2 linked regions of the Prochlorococcus marinus XMU1408 genome follow. The protein of the gene in region 1 interacts with the protein of each later gene in a pairwise test. Links are inferred from orthologs where the notes say so. Each region holds a gene or a part of one and is shown in the gene's direction. Other genes may lie near its edges. The genes, in order: ligA and leuS.

The links.
Region 2: the proteins of ligA (region 1) and leuS interact in binary tests that used the Escherichia coli proteins (3 or more experiments, as listed by UniProt). The link is inferred for Prochlorococcus marinus XMU1408 from one-to-one orthologs.

Annotation. Positions count from the first base shown.
Region 1 is NZ_QJUE01000007.1:46,119-58,205, forward strand. What follows is about bases 1,905-4,807. They hold ligA (NAD-dependent DNA ligase LigA), read left to right. Parts: upstream 1,905-2,268; coding sequence 2,269-4,347; downstream 4,348-4,807. Other genes in these bases: DNJ73_RS09370 (hypothetical protein), read left to right, coding at 1,905-2,252; DNJ73_RS10100 (hypothetical protein), read left to right, coding at 4,361-4,519; DNJ73_RS09380 (TVP38/TMEM64 family protein), read right to left, coding at 4,528-4,807. In the rest of the region: DNJ73_RS09355 (chorismate lyase), read left to right, coding at 1-533; DNJ73_RS09360 (RNA helicase), read right to left, coding at 538-1,068; DNJ73_RS09365 (SprT family zinc-dependent metalloprotease), read right to left, coding at 1,164-1,712; more of DNJ73_RS09370, read left to right, coding at 1,830-1,904; more of DNJ73_RS09380, read right to left, coding at 4,808-5,139; DNJ73_RS09385 (valine--tRNA ligase), read right to left, coding at 5,152-7,953; DNJ73_RS09390 (protein phosphatase), read right to left, coding at 8,027-8,482; DNJ73_RS09395 (hypothetical protein), read left to right, coding at 8,546-8,797; DNJ73_RS09400 (AIR synthase), read right to left, coding at 8,825-9,175; mazG (nucleoside triphosphate pyrophosphohydrolase), read left to right, coding at 9,409-10,221; speE (polyamine aminopropyltransferase), read left to right, coding at 10,232-11,098; speB (agmatinase), read left to right, coding at 11,095-11,988. UniProt on the Escherichia coli protein: DNA ligase that catalyzes the formation of phosphodiester linkages between 5'-phosphoryl and 3'-hydroxyl groups in double-stranded DNA using NAD as a coenzyme and as the energy source for the reaction.
Region 2 is NZ_QJUE01000002.1:623,345-635,680, reverse strand. The notes cover bases 705-3,856. They hold leuS (leucine--tRNA ligase), read left to right. Parts: upstream 705-1,062; coding sequence 1,063-3,651; downstream 3,652-3,856. Other genes in these bases: DNJ73_RS04855 (glucose-6-phosphate isomerase), read right to left, coding at 3,654-3,856; dapF (diaminopimelate epimerase), read right to left, coding at 705-927. In the rest of the region: DNJ73_RS04870 (cysteine desulfurase family protein), read right to left, coding at 1-60; more of dapF, read right to left, coding at 73-704; more of DNJ73_RS04855, read right to left, coding at 3,857-5,252; purN (phosphoribosylglycinamide formyltransferase), read left to right, coding at 5,537-6,235; argC (N-acetyl-gamma-glutamyl-phosphate reductase), read right to left, coding at 6,219-7,298; ribBA (bifunctional 3,4-dihydroxy-2-butanone-4-phosphate synthase/GTP cyclohydrolase II), read left to right, coding at 7,386-9,071; DNJ73_RS04835 (peptidylprolyl isomerase), read right to left, coding at 9,087-9,527; murQ (N-acetylmuramic acid 6-phosphate etherase), read right to left, coding at 9,610-10,536; DNJ73_RS04825 (DUF3110 domain-containing protein), read right to left, coding at 10,533-10,925; DNJ73_RS04820 (DnaJ domain-containing protein), read right to left, coding at 10,982-11,911; molecular chaperone DnaK, read right to left, coding at 11,895-12,336.

The DNA of each region.
Region 1 (12,087 bases):
AAGAAAATGTTATTTCAGGCAAAGGTAATAACAAACTCTCTGGACCATGGCAATTAATGCTCTTGGGCGATGGAAGTCCAACAAGACATCTTAAGTTATTAACAGGTCACGAAGTAGCTATAAAAGTTATATCTATGGCTATGGACAGTAATACTAAAAATGGAGTCCCAGAAGAAGTCAATGAACTAGAGCCACCTTTGTTAAGAAGACAAGTTTGGCTTACATGTGGAGGCATAACCTTGGCATGGGCTGAAAGTTGGTGGAATTATCAAGAAGCTGAAAAACATCTACAAAACAAGAGTCAGCCAATCTGGAAAAGTCTTACTCAAGGACGATCAGAGCTGTTTAGAGAGGTAGACGGATTGGCATTAGTAAATGCGAATTGGCTTCAATTGGAATTTCAAGAAGAAGGACCTTTCTGGAGCAGGCATTATCGATTTTTTCGTCAACAAAAAGAACTTACTGTTATACGAGAAGTTTTCAGCCCACAGCTAGAAAAATGGTTAGGGCCAATACCAAGAAAGGCTTTTTGAAAAACTAGTATTTTCTTCTACTAGACCTTGGAATATTCCTCCTTCTTGATGATCGTTCACTTTGAAATGACTGATTTGCATCCTGTTCATCTTGGTTCAGCACATTATCTTTTCTTTGCCACTTATTTAACCTAAAAGATTGATCATCAGGCCATTCATCAATTTCATATTGATTATTTCTTTTTTGATCAATATGAGGAGGCAAGGCTTTAGGCGCTCTTAGTGAAATAGCACCTAAAGGTCTTTTTGTATTAATTATACTTTCATTAGAAAGATCATCCTCTAAGTCTTCATTGTTCAACCATTCGTCATCATCCTCAAAAAACCAATCTATTTTTTCTTCCATCCAACGTCCAACTTTTTTGAAATTTGGAGCAGTCGTTTTATCTTGCCACCTTCCCCTATTTTGACCAGGACGATTACCTGCAACTCCATCAACAACTTGTTTCCCAGTTTCTATCCATTTATCCATTCTGCGATCAAGTTGATCTCGAGATCGCTGACGAATTTGATTACGATTTTTATAAGAGCTCATCTTTTAAATTTAACGCTTTCAAACCAAATAATGAAAAACATTAATAAGGAAAATTCCAAAACTTTAAAAAAACTCTAATGAAGAAAAAAAATTATTTATTTAACAACAGAAAAAGGTTGATATACCAGTAAGCATTTTGCATTCCATCGACCCCCAAACAAATTATTACAACAACTTCGACAAGCTGCTCCTTTCATCATGCGACGGTAACAAAAACTTTTTTTACATGAAGGACAAGTTGCTAGCCATTTAGGAGTTTTTTTGGATACTGGAAAAGAATGTCGAACTGTGACCTGGAAATCGGTTTGTGAGGAATTGATCTCAGACATGCGCCTATGGAAATTAGGCCCATGTACCTCTTCAACTTTTAACACAAGATCTATCCAAGCATGAATCATTTCGTGGCACAGAGTACTCATCAATGCCTTCTCGGGAAGATTCTCTAAGACTGGTTTAGATAAAATTATTTCACTATCTTTTACTCCAAAAAAATTAGTTTTACGTCGATAAATCCCTGCTGTTGTTCGCATCCGACCATCACTCCACCGAATAGAAACTCTAGGGACTCCTTCCTCAAAGAAAGAGTTCTGAAAATATTCTCTGTTTAATTTAAGAAATAATGGCAACAGAGGTATTAAAGACATTGATGCAAAGAACTCATTAGCTTTATTATTCCGATAACATTCTGTCTGACTATCGAAAACAAACAAGCTAATCTCATAGCTATAAGTCAGAATCTCTACTCAAAAGGAATTACAAACATGGATAGTGCTCTAATCAAAGCAATCGGATTAAAAGCTCTTTTGGTAGGGGTTGGTGCACTGCTCCTGTTTTGGACCTTTAATGCAATTAAACTTGTAATCAGTGCAAGAGGCATAAATCCTCTAGTAAAAAGATTTTTTGATCAAATTGCTGCCGGTCGCATTGATGGTGCATATAGACTTACCACTAAAGCTTATAAACAACATGTGAATAGACAAGATTTCATCAAATTTTTGGGTAGCTTACAGTTGAATAGATATAGAAATTTAAAGTCAGGACGTCCAAGAATAGAAGATAATCAAATAATGCTAACTCTGAACTTGAAATCAGAAGACAAGAAAAACGAAATGCCACTTGACTTTACTTTTATTAAAATTGAAGAAAATTGGCAAATCGATCGCATTGCTAAAGCCAATACTTAATGAAAAAATGTTATAAGTGAAATCAAAACTCAATCAATATTCTGAACGTGCTAAAGAGCTAAGAGCTTTACTCAACAAAGCAAATTACTCTTATTATATATTAGATTCACCAGAGATAGACGATGCTGTTTATGATCAATTATATCGAGAATTAATTGAAATTGAAAATATAAATCCTTCTTTAATTACAGCTGATAGTCCATCTCAAAGAGTAGGAGGTATTCCTTCTAAAGGATTCAAAAATGTTGAGCATAATATTCCTCTTTTAAGTCTAGATAATGCTTTTAATATAAATGAATTAGAAGCATGGTATGCAAGGATCAGCAAATTAATATGTTCAGGAAATAAAAATATCAAAGAGGTTAATAATCCAGAACTGATATGTGAATTAAAAATTGATGGAAATGCTATTTCATTAAGATATGAAAATGGAATTTTAACTAGAGCATCAACCCGTGGAGATGGAACAATTGGAGAAGATATCACTACTAATATCAGAACAATTTCTACAATTCCTTTACGTTTATTATTAAAAAATCCACCCTCTTGGATTGAAATTAGAGGCGAAGCTTTCATGCCCAATAATATATTTAACAAACTCAATAATGAGAGAAAAAGCACTGATCGACCACTCTTTGCAAATCCTAGAAACTCTTGTGCAGGAACATTAAGACAATTAGATCCCAAAATAGTTGCATCTAGAAAACTTGACTTCTTCGCATATAGTCTTTATTTACCAGAAAATTGGAAGCCAACCGATAGCAATTTTAAAAAACCAAATTCTCAATCTGAATCACTTAAGTTTTTAAAAAATATTGGTTTTAAAGTTAATACTACATATGCAACAAAAAAAAACTTAACTGAAGCAAATAGCTATTACAAGTATTGGGAAATCGAAAAAGATTCTTTAGCTTATGCAACTGATGGCATAGTAGTAAAAATAAATAAATTTGAGATACAAAATCTCCTAGGAGCAACAAATAAAGCTCCAAGATGGGCCATAGCTGTCAAATATCCAGCAGAAGAGAAAGCGACTAAGTTAAAAAAATTAATTTTCCAAGTAGGTCGTTCTGGTGCTATTACTCCTGTAGCAGAATTTGAATCGATAGAGCTTGCAGGAACATCAGTGAATCGTGCAACACTTCATAATGCAAACAGACTTGCATCTTTAGATCTTCATTATGATGACACCATAATTGTGCGAAAAGCTGGAGAAATTATTCCTGAAGTTATTAGAGTTATAAAAGAATTTAGAACAGTTGATGCAAAATTAGTAAAGTTTCCTCAAAACTGTCCAACATGTGATTCCAAGTTAATTCAAGAAGAGAACGAAGCAATAACGAAATGTGTTAATTCTAGATGCCCAGCAAAATTAAAAGGTCATTTGCGTCATTGGGTCAGTAAAGGATCGATGAAAATAGAAGGATTAGGTGAAAAGATTATTAATCAATTAGTCAATGAAGGATATGTACAGTCAATCGCAGATTTATACAAACTTGAAATCGATTCTCTTTTAAAACTTGAAAGATTTGGTGAAAAATCTGCAAAGAATTTACTAATAGAAATTAACGAATCTAAAAACACAAATTGGCACAAACAGCTCTACGGTTTAGGGATACCTCACATAGGAGAAGCGAATGCTAAATCTCTTGCAAAAAATTTTCATAGTATCGAGGAACTTAATACTATTGCTAAGGAGGCACCTGAAAATATATCCAATATTTATGGATTCGGAAATGAGATGAAAGATGCAATAATTAAGTGGTTTGATGATTCTAATAACCAAATCTTAATTAAAGAATTAAAAGCAATTGGATTTTCTCTAAAAGAAAATTTAGAATCAAACGACAATTCAAACCAATCCAATATTTTTCATGGCAAAGTTTTTGTCTTAACAGGAACTTTAGATTCCCTTACAAGAGAGGAAGCAAAAGAATTAATAGAAAGTGCTGGTGGAAAAGTCAGCTCTTCAATTAGTAAAAAAACTGATTTCTTATTATCAGGAGAAAAAGCGGGGGGTAAATTAAAAAAAGCAGAAGAGCTTGGAGTAAAAATAATTAACGAAACTGAATTTAAGCTATTATTGAAAAAATGAATAGAATTTAAAAATGGATAAGAATCCAATATTTTCTTTAATCAAAACAGAGTGTGGACGCGCAAAATATGAAATGCTTGCTTCTAAAAAAGGTATATTTAATCGCATAAGACTTTATTGGTTTGTCGTATTTGCAGCGATTGAAGATTGGAATTTAAAAGCTGATGAATAATCTAGTGATTAAGAATCCTGATTAAGTTTTCTTGTTGAACGTAAAACTAAAATAACAACTAAAATAGTCGATAAGATACTAATCAAGCTCCAAATAAATGAACTAGTTTCAGACCTTCCTGAGAGTACTTCACCAAAATTTGAAACTTTGAGTGCTAAGGAACCTAGGCTGCAATACAAAATTGTGCCAGGTAATATACCAATCATTCCAAGAGTAAAATCACGAACTTTTACCTCACTCAAGCCATATGTAAAATTAAGTAAGCCAAATGGAAAAAGAGGAGAAAGTCTTGTGAGAAGAATGACTTTGAGACCCTCACGTTTAACAGCTTTCTCCATTATTTGAACTTTTGGAGAATTGGAGACCTTTTTTCGAGCCCATTCTTTTAAAAAAGTTCTCCCTAAATAAAAAGTTAGATGAGCTCCAATAAAAGCTCCCACAAAAACCACCGAACTTCCAAGCCAGGTGCCATAAAGAAAGCCAGACAACATGGAAAGCCATGAGCCTGGCAATAAACAAGACACCCAAAAAACATACACCAAAGCAAAAATCAAAATTCCAAAAGAGCTACTTAAAAAAGGAATGAAATTATTAACCAGAGTTTCTAAGTTGTTAGACATAGTTTAGAGAGTTCAATCCAATCCCATTAGACGCTCTTTGACTAGACGGACTTGCGCTTCTGACTCCGTTAAGTTTGCTCTGCATTCCTCAACAACCTCTTTAGGAGCTTTATCAACAAAATTCTTATTTGCTAGACGTCCAGAGAGACTTTCTATTTCCTTTTGTGCTTTATTTAAATCTTTTTCAAGCCTTGATCGTAAAGAAGCTATATCTATCAATCCTTCAATAGGAAGAACCACTTCTAGCTCTCCACTTACACCGGCTAAAGCTTTCATAGAAGGTAATGATTTTGCTTCCTCTGGAGATAATATTTGGACTTCCTTAGCCTTAGTCAAAACAGCAATATCATTGATTGATGTTTTTAGAGTATTTTGCAAGACTTCCTTGCCAGAGACCAACATGACAGGAACTTTTTGAGAGGGTTTCAACCCAGCAACTGCTCGTAGATTGCGAATCAATCTGATAGATGCAAATAAATCAGAGAAAGAACTCTCTAAATCAATATCCAAGTCTTGTTCATTTAATTTTGGCCAAGGCTGCAAAGCTAGAAATTGATCCTCAGCCAAACCAGTTAATCCATGCCAAAGCTCCTCTGTTAAATGAGGCATTAGAGGATGAAGCATAATCATAAGATCACTTAAAACTTTGTACAAGATACTTTTCGCTATTTTTTGATCTAATAATTCATCAGGAGAAAAATTTTCTGAGGTATTCAATCGACGTTTGATTAGTTCTAAATACCAATCACACAAATCATTCCAAGCAAATTCATATAATCCCTTAGCTGCCTCTCCTAAAGCATAATTTTCATATCGATTAACAGTCTCACGATTGACTCGAGCAAGTCTTGATAAAATCCACTTATCTGATAATTGCAACTTCGATAAATCATATTTCTCCAAATTTTCAAAATCTTGACCCTCAAGATTGATAAGAGCAAATCTAGTTGCGTTCCAAAGCTTATTAGCAAAATTTCTAGAGGCCTCAACCGTTGCTGAAGTTTGATTTTTACGATCAAAGTCAAGACGTATATCTTGTCCAGCGCCGGCAACTTCACGAACAAGAGCAAACCTCAAAGCATCTGTTCCATATCTTTCTATTAGTAATAAAGGATCAATACCATTTCCTGCACTCTTACTCATCTTTCGATTCTGCTCATCTCTTACAAGTCCATGAATATAAACGTCAGAAAATGGCATCCTCTCCGTAAAGACTCCAGCCATCATTGTCATTCTTGCTACCCAAAAGAAAATAATGTCAAATCCAGTAACCAGTGTATTAGTGGGATACCAACGTTGAAAATCAGGATGAGTTTCATCAGGCCAACCTAATGTTGAGAAAGGCCATAATCCGCTAGAGAACCATGTATCTAAAACATCTTCATCTTGCTCAATTTTGACTGAATCTCCATATTGTTCACGTGCTAATTTCTTAGCTTCATCTTCTGTTCTAGCGACAATATACGGTGTTTCATTAACAACTTTATTATCTGTTTGACTAATCACAAACCAAGCCGGAATGCGATGTCCCCACCATAATTGTCTACTAATACACCAATCTCTGATATCAGTTAACCAATCTCGATAAACTTTTGACCATCTATTAGGAATAAATTTAGGTTGTCCTTTCTCAAAAAATTCAGAACAACTTTTTGCTAAAGGATCCATTTTGACAAACCACTGAGTTGACAACAATGGCTCTACTGGTACTTTCCCTCTGTCAGAGAAAGGGACACTATGTTTGTAAGCTTCTATTTTGGTTAAGAGACCAATCTCCTTTAGAGAATCAATAACAGCTTCACGAGCTTCAAAACGATCCAAGCCTTCAAATTGACCTGCATTGTGATTCATAGTTCCTTTTTTAGTCATGACTGTTATTTGAGGTAAGTCATGTCTCTGACCTATCTCAAAATCATTAGGATCATGAGCTGGCGTAACTTTGACACATCCAGTTCCAAAATCTTTATCTACATGAGGGTCTCCGATAATGGGAATAGTTCTGCCAACCAGAGGCAAAGTCAGTTGCTCCCCTATGAGATCTTTATACCTTACATCTGATGGATTCACAGCAACTGCGACATCACCAAGCATCGTCTCAGGGCGAGTAGTCGCTACTTCTAAGTAACTAATTTGTTTCTCACTTGATGCAGATGATGTGACTAACGGATATCGAAAATGCCATAGATGTCCATCTACTTCTTTCATTTCAACTTCTAAATCACTCACAGCCGAACCAGAGGCAGGGCACCAATTCACTAAATATTCTCCTCTATATATCAATCCTTTTTCATATAAACGAACAAATGCCTCGGAAACAGCTTTACTCAGGCCCTCATCCAATGTAAATCTCTCTCTACTCCAGTCTACGGAATATCCTAAACGCTTTAATTGATCAACAATTCTTCCACCACTTTTTTCTTTCCACTCCCAAGCTTTTTCCAAGAAGGAAGCTCTACCAAGATCACGACGATTTTTGCCTTCTTTCTTTAGTTGTCTCTCTAGAATAGTTTGAACTGCAATGGAAGCATGGTCTGTTCCTGGAAGACAAAGGACATTATTTCCTTTTAATCTCTTATACCTAACAACTGTATCGATTAAGGCAGTATTAAAAGCATGCCCCATATGCAGACTACCTGTGACATTTGGCGGAGGAATAACTACAGAGAATGGATCTCCAGGGGCTGATGGATCAGGTTTAAAAGCTCCTTTTTCTTCCCAAGCTTTCTGCCAGCGATTTTCAGTACCAACTGGATCATATGTTTTAGGAAGCCCTGAGGCTTCAGATAAATTTGTAGTTTTTGCCCGCTCGATCACAGAAAAAAAATGTGTTTAATTTAATTTACTCATTCCCGACAAAAGTTTTACATCATTCTTGCTTTTCATAAATTCAAATGTCATTTTTCACGTTCCAAGGAATCGAAACTATTGAGTCATGCCTTTCCCATGCAGCCGAAGATAAAAAAACCTTTTCACTTAAACCAATCGTTTGTAAGGCTTGAACTATATCGTTATCATCAATCTCCTTGTCTATAGTTATGGGCATTATCAAAACTTGCGCTTCTGCAGGGTCAGCCATCACATGTAATGACAAGTCTTCTAGAGCTCTTTCAAAAAATATTTTTCTCATTCGACTTGTTAAGGGAGAACCCATAGCTTGCGCAAACAATTCCAGGCTTTCTTTGTCTCCAGAAAGCCCACAATTTAAACTTAACCAGATTAAAAATTTAACCCAGCTATCCACACTCCACAGTGGATGAAAGCTATCTCGCTTACTATAAATTAATTCCATCAATGCAAATTCAAATGCTTTTGCTTGAATACAAGTGCGAGATATTTGTTCCATAGAAGACATTTTCTCCAACTACAGCCAAACTAGTGTTTATTGTTCATTATCTGTTTATTTGTCATGGATCTGAACGACCCTGAACTTGAGTTCTCCGATCTTGTCTACGCATATCAAAGCTGGGTAATTGCTGTAATCAACGATGAAAAATTAAATAGTAAGGAAAAGTTACTTACAGAAGAAATATCGGATGATGCTTTAAATGCTATGAGATTCTTACCGGGCGAAGTAACTAGCGCAATTGAGACAAGTTTAGCTCGCGTCTATGAAGTTGATTCTGATGAACTCTCTTCCATCTTGTTTCCAGAAGAATAAATTCAATTCTCTAATTGTTTTAAGAAGTTATTGAGCTTTTGAAAGTTTTCTAAAGCCTGATCCACATGGAGAAGCTTCTGCCCCTTTTGGCGTGCTAATTAGAAATCCACCTCCACTTAAATCACCAAAATAATTCAACTTTAGACCTTGAAAAAATAGAACTTGATCTTGGCGAGCATACAAAGTCATCCCATCAGCTCTAGCGAGGGGAACACCATCATTTTTTCCTGGCCTAATTCTTATAAATTTCCATCCTTCTCCACACTTATCATCCAGTAGATCAATATGCATAACTCCTGGTGTTCCAGTAAAAGCAGCTTGCCTATTTAACTCTGCTACTGCTGTTGCTGAAATTGTTAATCCAGGACCATTTTGCATAAATTAAAGAATAATCTAGATGGGCGATCCAGGGTTCGAACCAGGGACATCCTGCTTGTAAGGCAGGCGCTCTACCGCTGAGCTAATCGCCCATACAACTTTTAGTCCTTCGACTAATTCATGTACTTTATACCTCAGGCTGCTCTGTTGTTGAGAATTAATCATAATTAGATCAACGATTCAAAAAAAATCGGTTTATGAGCTTCGTTACAGCTCTATCAGGACAACTAAAAATGACAAACACAAACCAAATAAATTTAGACAAAAAAATCAATAAACTCCTTGAAGTAGTTTCAGACCTACGAGATCCAATCAAAGGTTGTCCTTGGGATCTCAAGCAAACTCATCTTTCGTTGATCCCATATGTTTTAGAGGAAGCCTATGAAGTTGCTCACGCAATACGAGAAGACAATCCTAACGAATTAAAAGAAGAGCTTGGAGATCTCTTATTACAAATAATTTTGCATGCTCAAATAGCAAAAGAAAAAAACTTATTTGATATGGGAGATATCATTGAAATAATCACTGAAAAGCTAATTCGCAGGCATCCACATGTATTTCAAAAAAAAGCAACAGTAAGTATAAAAGAAGTGGAATACTCATGGGAAAAAATCAAGAATCAAGAGAGACCATTAAATAACTCAAAAACTCCAATTAGTGACCGATTAAAATTAAAGATACGACCTCAACCCTCAACGAAAGCAGCACTAATTATCTCTAAAAAAGCTTCAAAGAACGGCTTCGAATGGGAAAAAAGTGATCAGATTTGGGAAAAATTGTATGAAGAATTAGAAGAATTAAAAGATGCATTAAAAGCGGATCAGTACTCCAAAGCAGAAGCTGAAATAGGAGATGTATTATTTACATTGATCAATATTGCAAGATGGCATAAAATATCGATAGAAGAAGGATTAGCAAAAACTAATAAAAGATTCCTAGAACGATTAAATTATATAGAAGAAAATATAGAGGGCGAATTACATTCCCAATCAAAAAAGAATTTAGAGAAATTCTGGGAATTAGCAAAGATTAATCTCAAGCATTAATATTATAATTATGAATCAAAGACTAAGGACAAGGTCAGATTGGCTTGACGAGTATCATCAAGGAGTTAGATATGGACTGCTTGGAAACTTAATACTAGAAGAGACTAGTCCTTTTCAAAAAATTACCATCTTTGAAAGCAAGAGATATGGAAAAGCACTATTACTTGATGATTGTTGGATGACGGCAGAAAAGTCTGAAAAATGTTATCACGAATGTCTTATTCATCCTGCCTTATCCTGTTCTACGCAAATAGATAATATTTTAATTATTGGAGGAGGTGATGGGGGTAGTGCAAGAGAATGTTTAAAATATAAAGAGGTTAAGTCTATCGATCTAGTTGAAATCGATCTAAGAGTGATTGAATTAAGTAAAAAGTATTTACCTACTATCGGAGGAAATGCATGGTCTGACTCAAGATTGCATTTACAAATCAAGAATGGAATTGATTGGGTAAAAAATGCAAAAGAAAATTCATATGATGTAATTATTATTGATGGCGCAGATCCTATTGGACCCTCCAAAGAATTATTCAGCAATTCGTTTCTTACAGATTGCAAGCGAATATTGAAACGAGGAGGAGTTTTAGCAACTCAAAGTGAATCACCAGAATCTTTCCGGCAAATTCATATAAATATTGTCAAAGTTCTGCGTGAAATTTTTGACTACGCAGATCCAATGTATGGATCTGTATCCATTTACCCAAGTGGTTTATGGAGCTGGACATTTGCATCTATGGGGAAGCCCAAATACATGAATCCAAAAAAAAGTCGCGTGAATGAAATCTCTAAAAATTGTCAGATTTGGAGTGAGCGATGGCAACAAGGTGCATTTAATATTATTCCTGCATTCATAGAAAGAGAGCTAGCAAAAACATGAGCAAATCCAACCTCAAGGATCTATCAATATTTAATAACGATGGTGCAATATTTATGGGAGGACAAAGAAGCATCGATCAATGCAAAGTATCGCTGTTAGGAGTTCCTTATGATGGAACTTGTTGCTTTAGACCTGGCGCGAGATTCGGTCCTTCTGCTGTTAGGGAAGATAGCTATGGAATTGAAACATATTGTCCGCAATTAAATTTAGATTTAGAAGATATAAAATTTGCTGATTTAGGTTCATTAGATATTCCCCTTGGAGATGCAAAATTAACAATTGATTACGTAAAAGACGCGATCGATATTTTACTTAAAAACAATTTAAAGCCTCTTATTATTGGTGGAGAACATTCAATAACAACTGGAATTCTTAAATCAATAATTACCAATTATCCTGAATTAATTATGATTCAATTAGATGCTCACGCAGACCTTAGAGATGAATGGTTAGGTAGTAAATTTAGTCATGCTTGTACTATGAAAAGATGTTTAGAAATACTACCTAGCAAAAATATCTTTCAAATAGGAATAAGAAGTGGGACAAAATCGGAATTTCTTGAAATGAATAATACTAAAAGATTAATTAAACATACTTATGGAGATAATGCAAAATATTTAGATAAAGCTCTAAAAAATTTCAAAGGAAAACCAATCTATTTAACTTTTGATTTAGATTGGTTTGATCCATCTATAATGCCAGGTACAGGAACTCCTGAACCTGGAGGTTATTTTTGGGGAGATTTTGCAGCAATCGTAGAAGTTCTTAAATCTCACAACTTAATTGGTGCTGATGTAGTCGAACTATCTCCAAAATTAGATAATTCAGGTATAAGTACTATTCTTGCTGCAAAGGTGATACGTTCATTAATTATGTTACTAAATAAATAATTTTATCAAATTCAATTTACATTCTCTTTTGATACTAATACCTTTCGAAAATCGAGTTGTTGATGAACAAATTTTTCAGAAATCTTTGGTAAGATAGGT
Region 2 (12,336 bases), on another replicon or contig:
ATTGATAACATCTATATGTGGCGGTGTGGTCGCAGATGCATCGAGATAAATATTATTCATATTGAAAAATTTTTAAATATCTATAACTCCACTAAATACTTTTATTGCAGGTCCCTGCATAAAAACTGGGCCTGATTGATTTGGCCATTCAATTACTAATTTGCCACCTGGTAAATAAACGTTAGCGTTATTTAAAGTTTTACCAATCATGGATGCTACGACTAGGCATGCGCAAGCTCCTGTACCACAAGCTAATGTTGGCCCGCAACCTCTTTCCCATACCTTAACTTTAATATTTGCTTTATCAATTAATTCAACAAAATGTACATTTGTATCATTGGGAAATGTATTATGTTTTTCAAGGTATCTGCCATACTCTTGAAACGGTATATCTTCAATTTTATTAACAAATATGACCATATGAGGATTCCCCATACTAGCAGCATAAACATTCAATATTTGATCATTTATTGTAATCCTTCCATTAGGAACTTTTAAATTATTCTTTAACAATTTAGTAGGTATATCTTCAGGAGATAGGATAGGTTCGCCCATATTAACTTTGATATTTTCATTAGCATCAATAGAGGTAAGAATCTTACCTGCTTTAGTTTCAATTCGAATCTCAGACTTATCTGTAATTTCATTATTATCATTTAAAAAAGAAATCAAGCATCTTATACCGTTGCCACACATTTCTGGTTCAGAACCATCAGAATTAAATATCCTCATTCTCGCAAAACAATTATTATTGGATTCTAATATAAGAATAATCCCATCAGCTCCGATGCCAAAATTTCTATTGCATAGATGTTCAATTAAGTTATCTTTATTTTCAGAAAATAAATTATCTATCTTATTACCACGAGCATCAAAGATAATAAAATCATTACCTATTCCTTGATATTTTGAGAAATTATTTTTCATGATTTAAAGTTTGTTTAACTATGTTCTTAGAAAATAAAGCTTTATTGGTAGTAATTTCAGAACTATTCGCATTTTGGGCATCAATTTATGAGAACATTATCTGATTGGCAAATCAACTACTGAAGGAGATCTTCCTTGAATAATACTACTTCAGAGATTATTGACCAGCGTTACGAGCCTCGTGTTGTAGAAGCTTATTGGCAAAAAGAGTGGGAAAATCTAGGGCTGTATAAAACAAGAACGGATGTAAACAAAGATAATACCTTTTACGCTTTGTCGATGTTCCCATACCCTTCCGGTTCTTTACATATGGGGCACGTGAGGAATTATGTCATTACAGATGTACTGGCTAGATATAAAAGAATGCAAGGTTATAACGTTCTTCATCCGATGGGGTGGGACGCATTCGGATTGCCGGCTGAAAATGCAGCAATAGAAAGAGAGACAAGTCCATCAAACTGGACAGATAAAAATATTTCACAAATGAAAGATCAATTAGATCGACTTGGATTATCCATAGATTGGTCTAAAGAAGTTACTACCTGCAAAGAAGATTATTATAAGTGGACTCAATATATATTTAATCAATTACATAAAAATAATCTAGCCTATCAAAAAAAAGCAACAGTAAATTGGGATCCAATTGATCAAACCGTTCTAGCTAATGAACAAGTAGATGCTGATGGTAAATCATGGAGATCTGGTGCAAAAGTAGAGAAAAAAGAATTAAATCAATGGTTCTTACGAATTACTAGTTTTGCAGAAGATTTAAATAAGGATTTAATTAAACTTAAAGATTGGCCAGAAAGAGTAAAGGTTATGCAAGAAAATTGGATTGGTAAATCAATCGGAGCTGAAATAACATTTGATATAAAAAATAATCCCCAGAAAGTAGTCGCTTTCACCACACGAATCGATACAGTATATGGAGTAAGTTATCTTGTCTTAGCATCAAATCATCCATTAATCGATAAATTAATAAGTACTAAAGATATTGATCAATTAAAGGAATTCAGAAAAACTCAAGAAAAGTTAAGTGATCTAGAACGTAATTCAGATAGTAGAAAAAAACTTGGAATGTATTTAGGAGTAAATGCAGTCAATCCAGCAAATAATAAAGAGATACCTATTTGGATTGGCGATTATGTGATTATGGAATATGGAACTGGAGCTGTCATGGGTGTACCAGCACATGATAGTAGAGATTATCAGTTTGCTAAATCATATAATTTACCAATTAATTATGTAATAAAGCCCAATAATAATGAAGATGATAGCTATTTAAATGCTGAATATGTTCATAAGGGTATCATGATCAATTCAGATAGGTTCAATGGAATTGAGTCTGATTTCGCAAAAACACAAATACTAGAATTTGGTTCAAATGCTAACTGGGCGAAGCCAAAGGTCACATATAAGTTAAGAGATTGGCTTATATCTAGACAACGCTATTGGGGCTGCCCAATTCCCATTATCAATTGTAAGAAGTGTGGACAAGTAAGAGTCCCTGATAAAGATCTTCCTGTTACTCTACCGATAGATATTAAATTAACTGGTAAAGGTAAGTCACCTTTAACTACTAAATTGGAGTGGATAAATACTTGTTGCCCTAAATGTGGAAATGCAGCCAAAAGAGAAACGGATACAATGGATACTTTTATGTGTTCATCCTGGTACTTTTTAAGATATATAAACCCTAGTAATGATGAGATTCCTTTTCTTAAAAGCGAAATAGATAAATGGCTTCCAGTTAAGCAGTATGTCGGAGGTATCGAACATGCAATTTTACATTTACTTTATTCAAGATTTTTAACCAAGGCTTTGAAGAGTTGTGGATTAATCAATATAGATGAACCCTTTAAGAAACTATTAACTCAAGGGATGGTTCAAGCTACTACTTTTAAAAATCCCAATACAAATAAATATTTTTCAAAAGAACAAATTAAAGATATTAATGATCCAAGAGATCCAGTTACTGGAGAAAATATTGAAATCATCTATGAAAAGATGTCTAAGTCAAAATATAATGGTGTAGATCCATCTGTAGTGATAGATAAATATGGAGCTGACACAGCTAGAATGTTTATACTTTTTAAAGCTCCTCCAGAAAAAGATTTAGAATGGGATGACTCAGATGTTGAAGGGCAATATAGATTTATACAAAGACTATGGAAATTTGTAATTAATACTTTAGATCTAACTAAGAGTAATTCAAGATTAAAGATTGAAACAGAAAAGGCTAAAGATGAAGAAGCTTTACGTCTAATTAATATAGCTATTAAAGAAATTACAGATGATCTTGATAATCTTCAATTTAATACAGCAATTTCTGAACTAATGAAAGCTGTTAATGGCCTAAATTCAATAGTTAATTATTGTAGTAATGAAACTCTAAATGAAGTTATTTCTATTTTAGTTAAAATAACTTCCCCATTTTCTCCCCATATAGCAGAGGAATTATGGAAGACAATCGGAAATACTCAAAGTATTCATCTTCAAATGTGGCCAAATTTCGATCCAGGTGCAATTGAAGAAGATACTTTTAAACTTATGATTCAAATTAATGGAAAAGTTAGAGGATCAATAGATGCTAGTAAAAACCTTTCTAAAGAAAAATTAGAGGCTATAGCTATTAAAAGTGATGCAGCTCTAAAATGGATGAATGGACAAGAACCAAAAAGAATAATTGTTGTTCCGAATAAATTAGTGAATATAGTTATTTAAAATCAACATTTTGATATAGTTAGTTCATCTGGATTTGATTGATTACCATTCATAAAATAATGTTCGGAATTTTCTGAAAGCTTCCTAAGAATTAAATAAATCGACTCAGTTGAATCAGTAGACAAAGCCTCATCGATCTCACGTAAAGTTCTTTCTTTTTTATCATCCAAAAGTTTCTCAATGTCTTTCTGAAGATTAATTATATTTGTAGCAGCCTTTTTCCCAGCTTCAACTCCAGGTTGATTATAGGCATTCACATTAATCAATTCAGCATAAAGACTTACTGCTCGCTCAAATAATGCAATTAAAGCGCCAAGACTTGATTCATCAAATGATTTAAATGTAATTGTCAAATTCTGTCTGCCACCCTCAGTCAAAGCGGAACGCGTTCCTTGTAGAAATCCGGACAAATAATCACCTGGTCTTTTATTTTTCACTTCAACTATCTCAGCTGGATCGCGAAGAATCTCAATGAAATTAACAAAGAAATTATCTATGCCATCTCTTAATTGCTGAACATATGCATGCTGATCCGTAGAACCTTTATTTCCATAAACTGCGATACCCTGATTAACTTGATTTTCATCTCTATCTAACTTCTTGCCTAAAGATTCCATCACAAGTTGCTGAAGATATCTACTAAAAACTTCTAATCTGTCTCTATAAGGGAGTACAACCATATCTCTTAGCCCTTTTCCGTTTCCCGATTTGAACCAAGCTAAGGATAAAAGTGCAGCTGGATTATTTTTAATGTCTTTTACTCTTGTCAGTCCATCCATTTTAGATGCTCCATCTAAAAACTTATTTATGTCAGCACCAATCAAGACTGCAGGTAATAAACCCACAGCACCAGTAATACTTGTCCTTCCACCAACCCAATCGGGTAAATCAAAAATATTTAACCATTTTTCAATAACTGCTAGTTGATCTAATTTGCTCCCCTTTGATGTAATTGCAATAGCTCTAGATGACCAGTTTTGGTTATTATCAGAAACAAACTTCATAGCTTGCTCCATTCCAATTAATGGTTCTGGAGTTCCACCAGATTTACTGACAATTACAAACAAAGTTGATTCAATATTGGGAAGAATAGAATTTAATTTATGGGAAATACCTTCAGGATCTACATTGTCTAGAAAATGTAGATTCAATCCGATTGACTCTTTTTTAAATGACTCTTTAATAAGTAAGGGACCTAAACCGCTACCACCTATACCTATCCAAAAAACATCTGTATATTTTTTTCCATCGCTGTTAGTTATTTCTCCATTTAATATTGATGCACCAAACTTTGATATGTCATTAATTTCTTTGGAAATAGAATCTGAAATTTTCTCACTTGGAGCGATTTGCGGATTTCTAAGCCAGTAATGACCAACTTGTCTACCTTCATCCATATTTGCAATCGAACCATTCTCTAGATTTTCTATAGAATCAAAAGCTTTGGAATAAATGTCCCTAAATTTTTCAAAATCGCTCTTCTCAACATCCATTCTGCTTATATCTAGCCAAAAACCTAATGAATCATCGCTAAATAAAAGGTCGCAGTACCTTATCCATTTATCTTTGTTATTCATCTGTAAGATGTCAGTTATTGTCATTATTAATAAAAGAATACTCCTTAATGAATTCTGTTAGCAGGAATTCTCAAATGAGAACCATTAAACAAATTGGTTTAATTTATATTAGTCAAGAATGGTTTTCAAATGGCGAATGTTTAGTAATTGACAAATAGGAATGTAAATACGCTTTATAGTTATTTTTATATAAGGTTGAATATATCTATATTTTATTTAAGATTAATAATTATTAAATATGTCTTTATATTTAGATATTGTAATTTCCTCTAAAGGTCATATATTTATTAGTAAAGATAGATTGTTTGATGAAACAAGATAATAGAGAATATACGGATAAGAAATTATCTTATCATTTAAATGATCTGAACCTAATTAGTCCCTTAGATTCAGAAATCCCATTATTTGAGCCAAAAATAAAATTAGGTATTCTTGCCTCAGGTAATGGTTCAAATTTCGAGTACATTATTAAATCCATTCAAAACAAACAACTTAATGCTGAAATTTCTATATTAATTGTCAATAATCCTAATTGCTTAGCAATAAAAAAAGCGATCAAATACAAAATACCTTATGTGATTATAAATCATAGAGATTGTGATTCGAGAGTTGAACATGACATGTTGGTAATGAAAAAACTTGAAGAATTATCAGTTGAACTAGTTGTTATGGCTGGATGGATGAGAATTGTAGGTAAGGAAATCATTAATATGTATAAAAACAGACTAATTAATATTCATCCATCAATTTTACCATCATTTAAAGGTATTGATGCAATACAGCAGGCAATAGATCATAGAGTAACTATTACTGGTTGTACAGTTCACTATGTGCAAAAAGAAGTTGATTCTGGCTCAATAATTATTCAAGCGGCAGTCCCTATAAAAAAACAAGATACTAAAGATTCATTAAAAAAAAGAATTCAAAAAATGGAACATATAATATTACCTTTAGCGATAGCAACAGTAGCAAAGGACATAAGAACTAACTTCAAGGATAAAAAGTAATTTTTGGGAGCCCAATATCTGATTCAAGTCCGTGCATAATATTTAAATTTTGTATAGCCTGTCCTGCTTGACCTTTTAGAAGATTATCAATAACACTCATTAGTACTATTCTTCCATTACGTTTATCAACTTCAATTGAAATCATAACTTTATTAGTATTTTTAACCCATTTAGTAGCTGGATAAGTTCCCACAGGCAAAATATCAATAAATGTTTGATTTTTATAAAAAGCTTCAATAAGAGTTTTGCAGTCTTCTGCTGTTAAGCCAGGATCTCTTAAACGAGCGTAAACTGTCGTTAAAATCCCTCGAACCATCGGCACCAAATGAGGAGTAAATTGTAAATTGACTTCATGACCAGCAAAGTAACTAGCGATACCTTCTATTTCTGCCGTATGCCTATGCCCAATCACTCCATAGGGCTTAATAGATTCAGAGCATTCAGACAATAAAAGTTGTTCGCTTGGATTTCTTCCGCCTCCGGATGTCCCGGATTTTGCATCAATAATAATTCCCTCACTTTCTATTAATCCTTGTTTTAGGAATGGAATAAGTACACTTAGAGATGACGTTGGATAGCATCCTGGACAAGCAATTAATCTAGACTTTGCGATTTCGTTACTAAATTCCTCTGAAAAACCATAAACAGCTTCTTCACATAATTCATAATCATGTCTTTGATATTTAGCAGCTTCATTGGAATAGACTTCCTTCCATTTATCTAATGATTTAAATCTGTAATCGGCTGATAAATCAAGTATCTTAATACCTTTTTCTAATAATGAGGGGGTTAACTGTGATGATAAGCCGTTAGGCAAACTCAAGATTGCATAATCAGAATCTTGTGCGATTTCATCAATATTGCTTTTTGTTATCTCTTTATCCTTCAAAAGTTTTATATAAGGATTAATTTCATTCCAGCTTTTACCTACTGATCGCTCTCCATTTAAAGTTGAAATCTCAAAGTTTGGATGCTCATTAATCAATTTAACGAGTTGAAGTCCTCCATATCCAGATGCTCCAATGATTGCGATCCTCCCAGCTTTCGATGTACTAATTGCCATAACATCAAGGTTATTTCGTAGAATGTTGAGATATTCATTTGAGAATAAGTAGCAAAGAACCATTTCACCACAAACACGAGGAATAAGTTGAAATCCGAAGATTGTTATGAAATTGAATTTGATGATATAGCGGATGCTCTTGCTGCTATTAGGAACGGTGAATGTGTTGTTGTAGTTGATGATGAAAAGAGAGAAAATGAAGGAGATTTAATCTGTGCTGCTCAATTTGCAACTCCTCAGCAAATAAATTTTATGGCAACTGAAGCTAGAGGTTTGATATGTCTAGCAATGCAAGGGGAACGATTAGACCAGTTAGATCTCCCTTTAATGGTCGACAGAAATACCGATTCAAACCAAACAGCCTTCACTGTAAGTATCGATGCTGGTCCTGAATTTGGTGTATCAACTGGTATATCAGCTGAAGATAGAGCTAAAACAATTCAAGTTGCTCTTAATAGTCAAACGAGACCAATAGATTTGAGGAGACCGGGTCATATTTTTCCATTAAGAGCAAAAATAGGAGGAGTATTAAAAAGAGCTGGACATACGGAAGCAGCAGTAGATTTATCGTTGTTAGCTGGTCTATCTCCTGCAGGCGTTATATGTGAAATCCAAAATCAAGATGGCTCAATGGCAAGACTGCCGGAATTGAAAACATACGCGAAGGAAAGAAATTTAAAGTTGATAAGTATTGCAGATTTAATTCATTACAGACTCGAAAATGAGCGTTTTGTTTACAGACAAGCAATTGCAAAGTTGCCTAGCCTATTTGGTGATTTCAAGGCAATTGGTTATAAGAACGAATTGGATGGCTCAGAACATGTCGCAATAATTAAAGGTGATCCAGAAAAATTAAAAGAGCCTGTTTTAGTAAGGATGCACTCAGAGTGTCTAACTGGAGATGCATTCGGATCATTAAGGTGCGACTGCAGGCCTCAATTAGAGGCTGCCTTATCAAGAATTTCTGAAGAAGGTGAAGGAGTTGTTGTATATCTAAGACAGGAAGGAAGAGGTATAGGTTTAGTTAACAAGTTAAAAGCATATAACCTCCAGGATGGAGGATTAGATACGGTTGAGGCCAATGAGAAGTTGGGTTTTCCAGCAGACCTAAGAAATTATGGAGTAGGTGCACAAATTTTGACAGATCTAGGAATAAACAGGCTTAAGTTATTAACCAATAATCCAAGAAAAATAGCTGGTCTTGGAGGATATGGACTTCAAGTTGAATCGAGAGTTCCATTAGTGATTTGCCCTGGGGATCATAATGCAGCATATCTTGAAGTAAAAAGAGAAAAACTTGGTCACTTAATAGGTAATAATATTCAGAATAATTTAACTAATGAAAGACAAAATATAGTAGTCTATTGGGATGGAAAAGTTCATGATAATGAATTAAAACATTTTGAAAATAAAGCAAATAAATGGTCTGAAAATCATTTTTTAAATATTTCAATTCAAAATGCACCTAGATTAATAGCTCTATGTGAAAACCCTTTATTTATATGGAATGTTAGACATAGAGATATTAAGACTCATTTAGAAGGAAACTTAATAGATAAAAGATTACTTGAATCACTTCTTAAAGAACTTAGCAATTGGAAAAATACTGAAAGAGTTGGAATAATTAAGACGGATAATTATGAACAGCTTTTACATCCTTCTCAAAACATATTAATTGAAGAAAAAGAAATTAGCGAACTTTCAAATTTTGAAAACTCGCCATTATTTGATTGGGATTTAAAAGATAAAACAAGCACTATTGAATGGAGTTAATAATAAATAAAAATTCTATTTTAAAAGACTTACACTATTAATTTTTGTACCATTAGTAATAGATAGAAGGATTTGCATATCTTCAGTTTTACCAAAGACAGTATGTACTCCATCCAAGTGAGGTTGTGGAGCATGAACTAAAAAGAATTGGCTGCCGCCAGTATCTTTTCCTGCGTGAGCCATAGAAAGAGAACCAGCAACATGTTTGTTAGAATTTATTTCACAATCAATAGAATATCCAGGCCCACCAGTTCCAGGAATCCCTCTTGATCCCTCTCTAGTATTCGGACATCCGCCTTGAGCCATAAAGCCATTAATTACTCTGTGGAAAGAAAGTCCATCGTAAAAACCTTCTTTAACTAACTTCAAAAAGTTATCTACAGTTTTGGGTGCATCATTATCAAACAGGTCAATAGTCAATTGGCCTTTATCTGTGTTCATCAATACTTTAGACATAGCTCAAATAATTTTTTTTATAATAACTCCTTTTAAAATTTAATGCAGAAAATATCTTAGTATTATTAAAAGTTTAGTTTAACTATAATTTAATAACATTTAGCGTAGTTAGTGCTGTTCTTAAATTGCCCTTTGAATCATTAAGTAATTGCTTAGCATCAATAACATCCATACCAGACAAAGCGATTAATAAAGATAATTTTACAGATCCGTTTGTATCCTTTAAAAGTTGAACAGCAGTTTCTTTATCAACTGAGGCAATATCAAATAGGATGCCAATTGCTCGATCAATTAATTTATCATTACTCACTGATAAATCAATCATTCTATTGCCATAAACCTTTCCTAATTTGATCATCACAGATGTAGAAATTATATTTAAAGCCATCTTAGTAGCCGTTCCAGCTTTTAATCTTGTGGAACCAGCAAGAACCTCTGGTCCAGTAATGAGTCTAATATCGATATCATTATCTAAAGTTGAATCAGTTTCTGGAACTGATGAAATAGAAATAGTTAGTGCATTTATACTTTTAGAATAGTTTAATGCTCCGAAAACATATGGAGTTCTGCCACTTGCTGTTATACCTATTAAGACGTCTCGATTTGAAAAATTTCTATCTTTAAGATCAGAGATTGCAATCTCTGATATATCCTCTAAAGATTCAGAACTTCTTGTTAAGGATGGTATACCTCCAGCGATTATTCCCTGAACCAAATCTGGATTCGTACAAAAAGTTGGAGGGCATTCTGAGGCATCTAGTACACCTAATCTTCCTGATGTACCAGTACCAATATAAAACAATCTACCATTATCCTGAAGCCTCAATGTAATTAAATCAATTGCTTTAACTATTTCTGGAATTGAATTCTCGACAGCCTTTTGAGGTTCTTTATCAGCTTCTGAAAAAATCTTTACTATTTCATTAGTCGATTTAGTATCTAAATCTATTGAAGTTAAATTAATATGCTCGGTTAATATTCGATAATTATCATTTACTGAATTAATCATAAAAGATTTTCCAAACGTTTTTTTATATCATCGAGTTGATCATTAGAGGTAGATTTATCTATTATATTTTCTTGATTATTCCAGTTTCCTACTTCTAAATTAGAAAGAGGTGGAGAAATCATAAGTCGCTCTTCATCAGTACTTGGAATAAAACCCTTCTCGACAAAACGAGCTTCATATCCAGCCTCAACGCAAAATGCCTCAATATCAACTCGAGTCAATTCCTCGACTGATGGAGTTGGGAAATCCTGAGCTTCGAGGAGACCGCAATATCTTTCTGCATCGTCCCTATCTTGGAACATAAGGATTACAGTTGAACCCTTTAGCTCTAGGGAATGTATCCCCTCACTTTCAGTCCCCGCTTCATACAAAAGGACGTGAACCAACATAATATTTAAACAATCTTTTTCATTATAAATATATAAAAAGATTAAACAATATATTTCTAATATTTTTCCAAAGATATTTCATTTAGACGTTGATACAATGCGATTTCGGAATCACTTAAACTGTCAGGTAAGACAATAATAATTTCAACAATTTGATCACCACGATAATCTTCATACTCCAAACCACGCCCTCTAAGTCTTAACAATCTACCAGTAGAAGAATTTGGAGGTACTTGTAAAGTTACATTACCATTAAGAGTTGGTATATCAACTGCGCAGCCCAATAAAGCATCATGAGGAAAAAGCTCAAGTCGGTACATAACTCTTAATCCATCTACTCTTAAACCATCATCTGTTTGGACTTTCAATTGAACAAAATGATCACGACAACCTATTGCTGCACCTTCGATTCTTAATCTCCAGCCATCACCCGCAAAAGGCGGGGTTAAAACTTCAACAAGTGTTCCATCTTGTAATTGAATATCAACTGATGAACCGTATAGTGCCTGTTCTGGTGTTATTTCAACAATTGATTCCTGATCTTCATAAATTAAAGTAGGTGGTGGAGATGGTTCGCTCGTAGCTGGAATATTTTGATTAAAATCTATTTCAGATTCATCAAAATTTTTATATTCATCTTCAGTAAGATCAACAAACTGACTTTCGATATCATCTTCATTTTCAATATTGGTCTTAATTCCTAGTACAACATCTAAATATTCCTCATAACTTGGAAATCTATTCTCAAAGATATCTTTTTCTTTATAAATTTTTTTCTCCCATTCTCTTCTCTTCTTTGGATCACTAAGAATGGCATAGGCTTCATTGATTAATTTAAATCTTTCTTCGGCATTAACATCATTTTTGTTTAAATCAGGGTGCCACTTTCTTGCCTCTTTTCTAAAGGCTGATTTAAGTTCATTAGAATCGCATTCAGGTGAGACTCCTAATAATGACCAATAATTAGGATCAACGGTAGTAGTCATTATCCCAAGGATCTATATCCCTTCTCCCATAATTATCGTCGACATTTCTGTTTTGCCCTCTTTGGGAATAATCCCATGGGTCATCATCCCAGTAATCATCTGAAAATAATTCGTCCTTTAAAGATCCAAAAGTATTTTTTATACCTTGAATGGGATTAGATTCTGTTTTTCTTTCCGCTGATAAGCGACGATTCAAACCAAATAATGCTTCTTGTAGAGATCCGACTGCATATTCAAGTTCTTGCAAATCATTATCTTGAAGCAAATCTTCTACGTCCCTCATCGCAACTTCTACAGCCCTTTGTTGTCTTTCAGCGCCATAAGGTCCTAACTCGAGTGATGCATCTCTTAGACGCCTCTCAGCTTGTGCAACAAGCGTCAAAGCATTATTTTTCTGATCAATTGAAGCTCGTTTTTTTCTATCC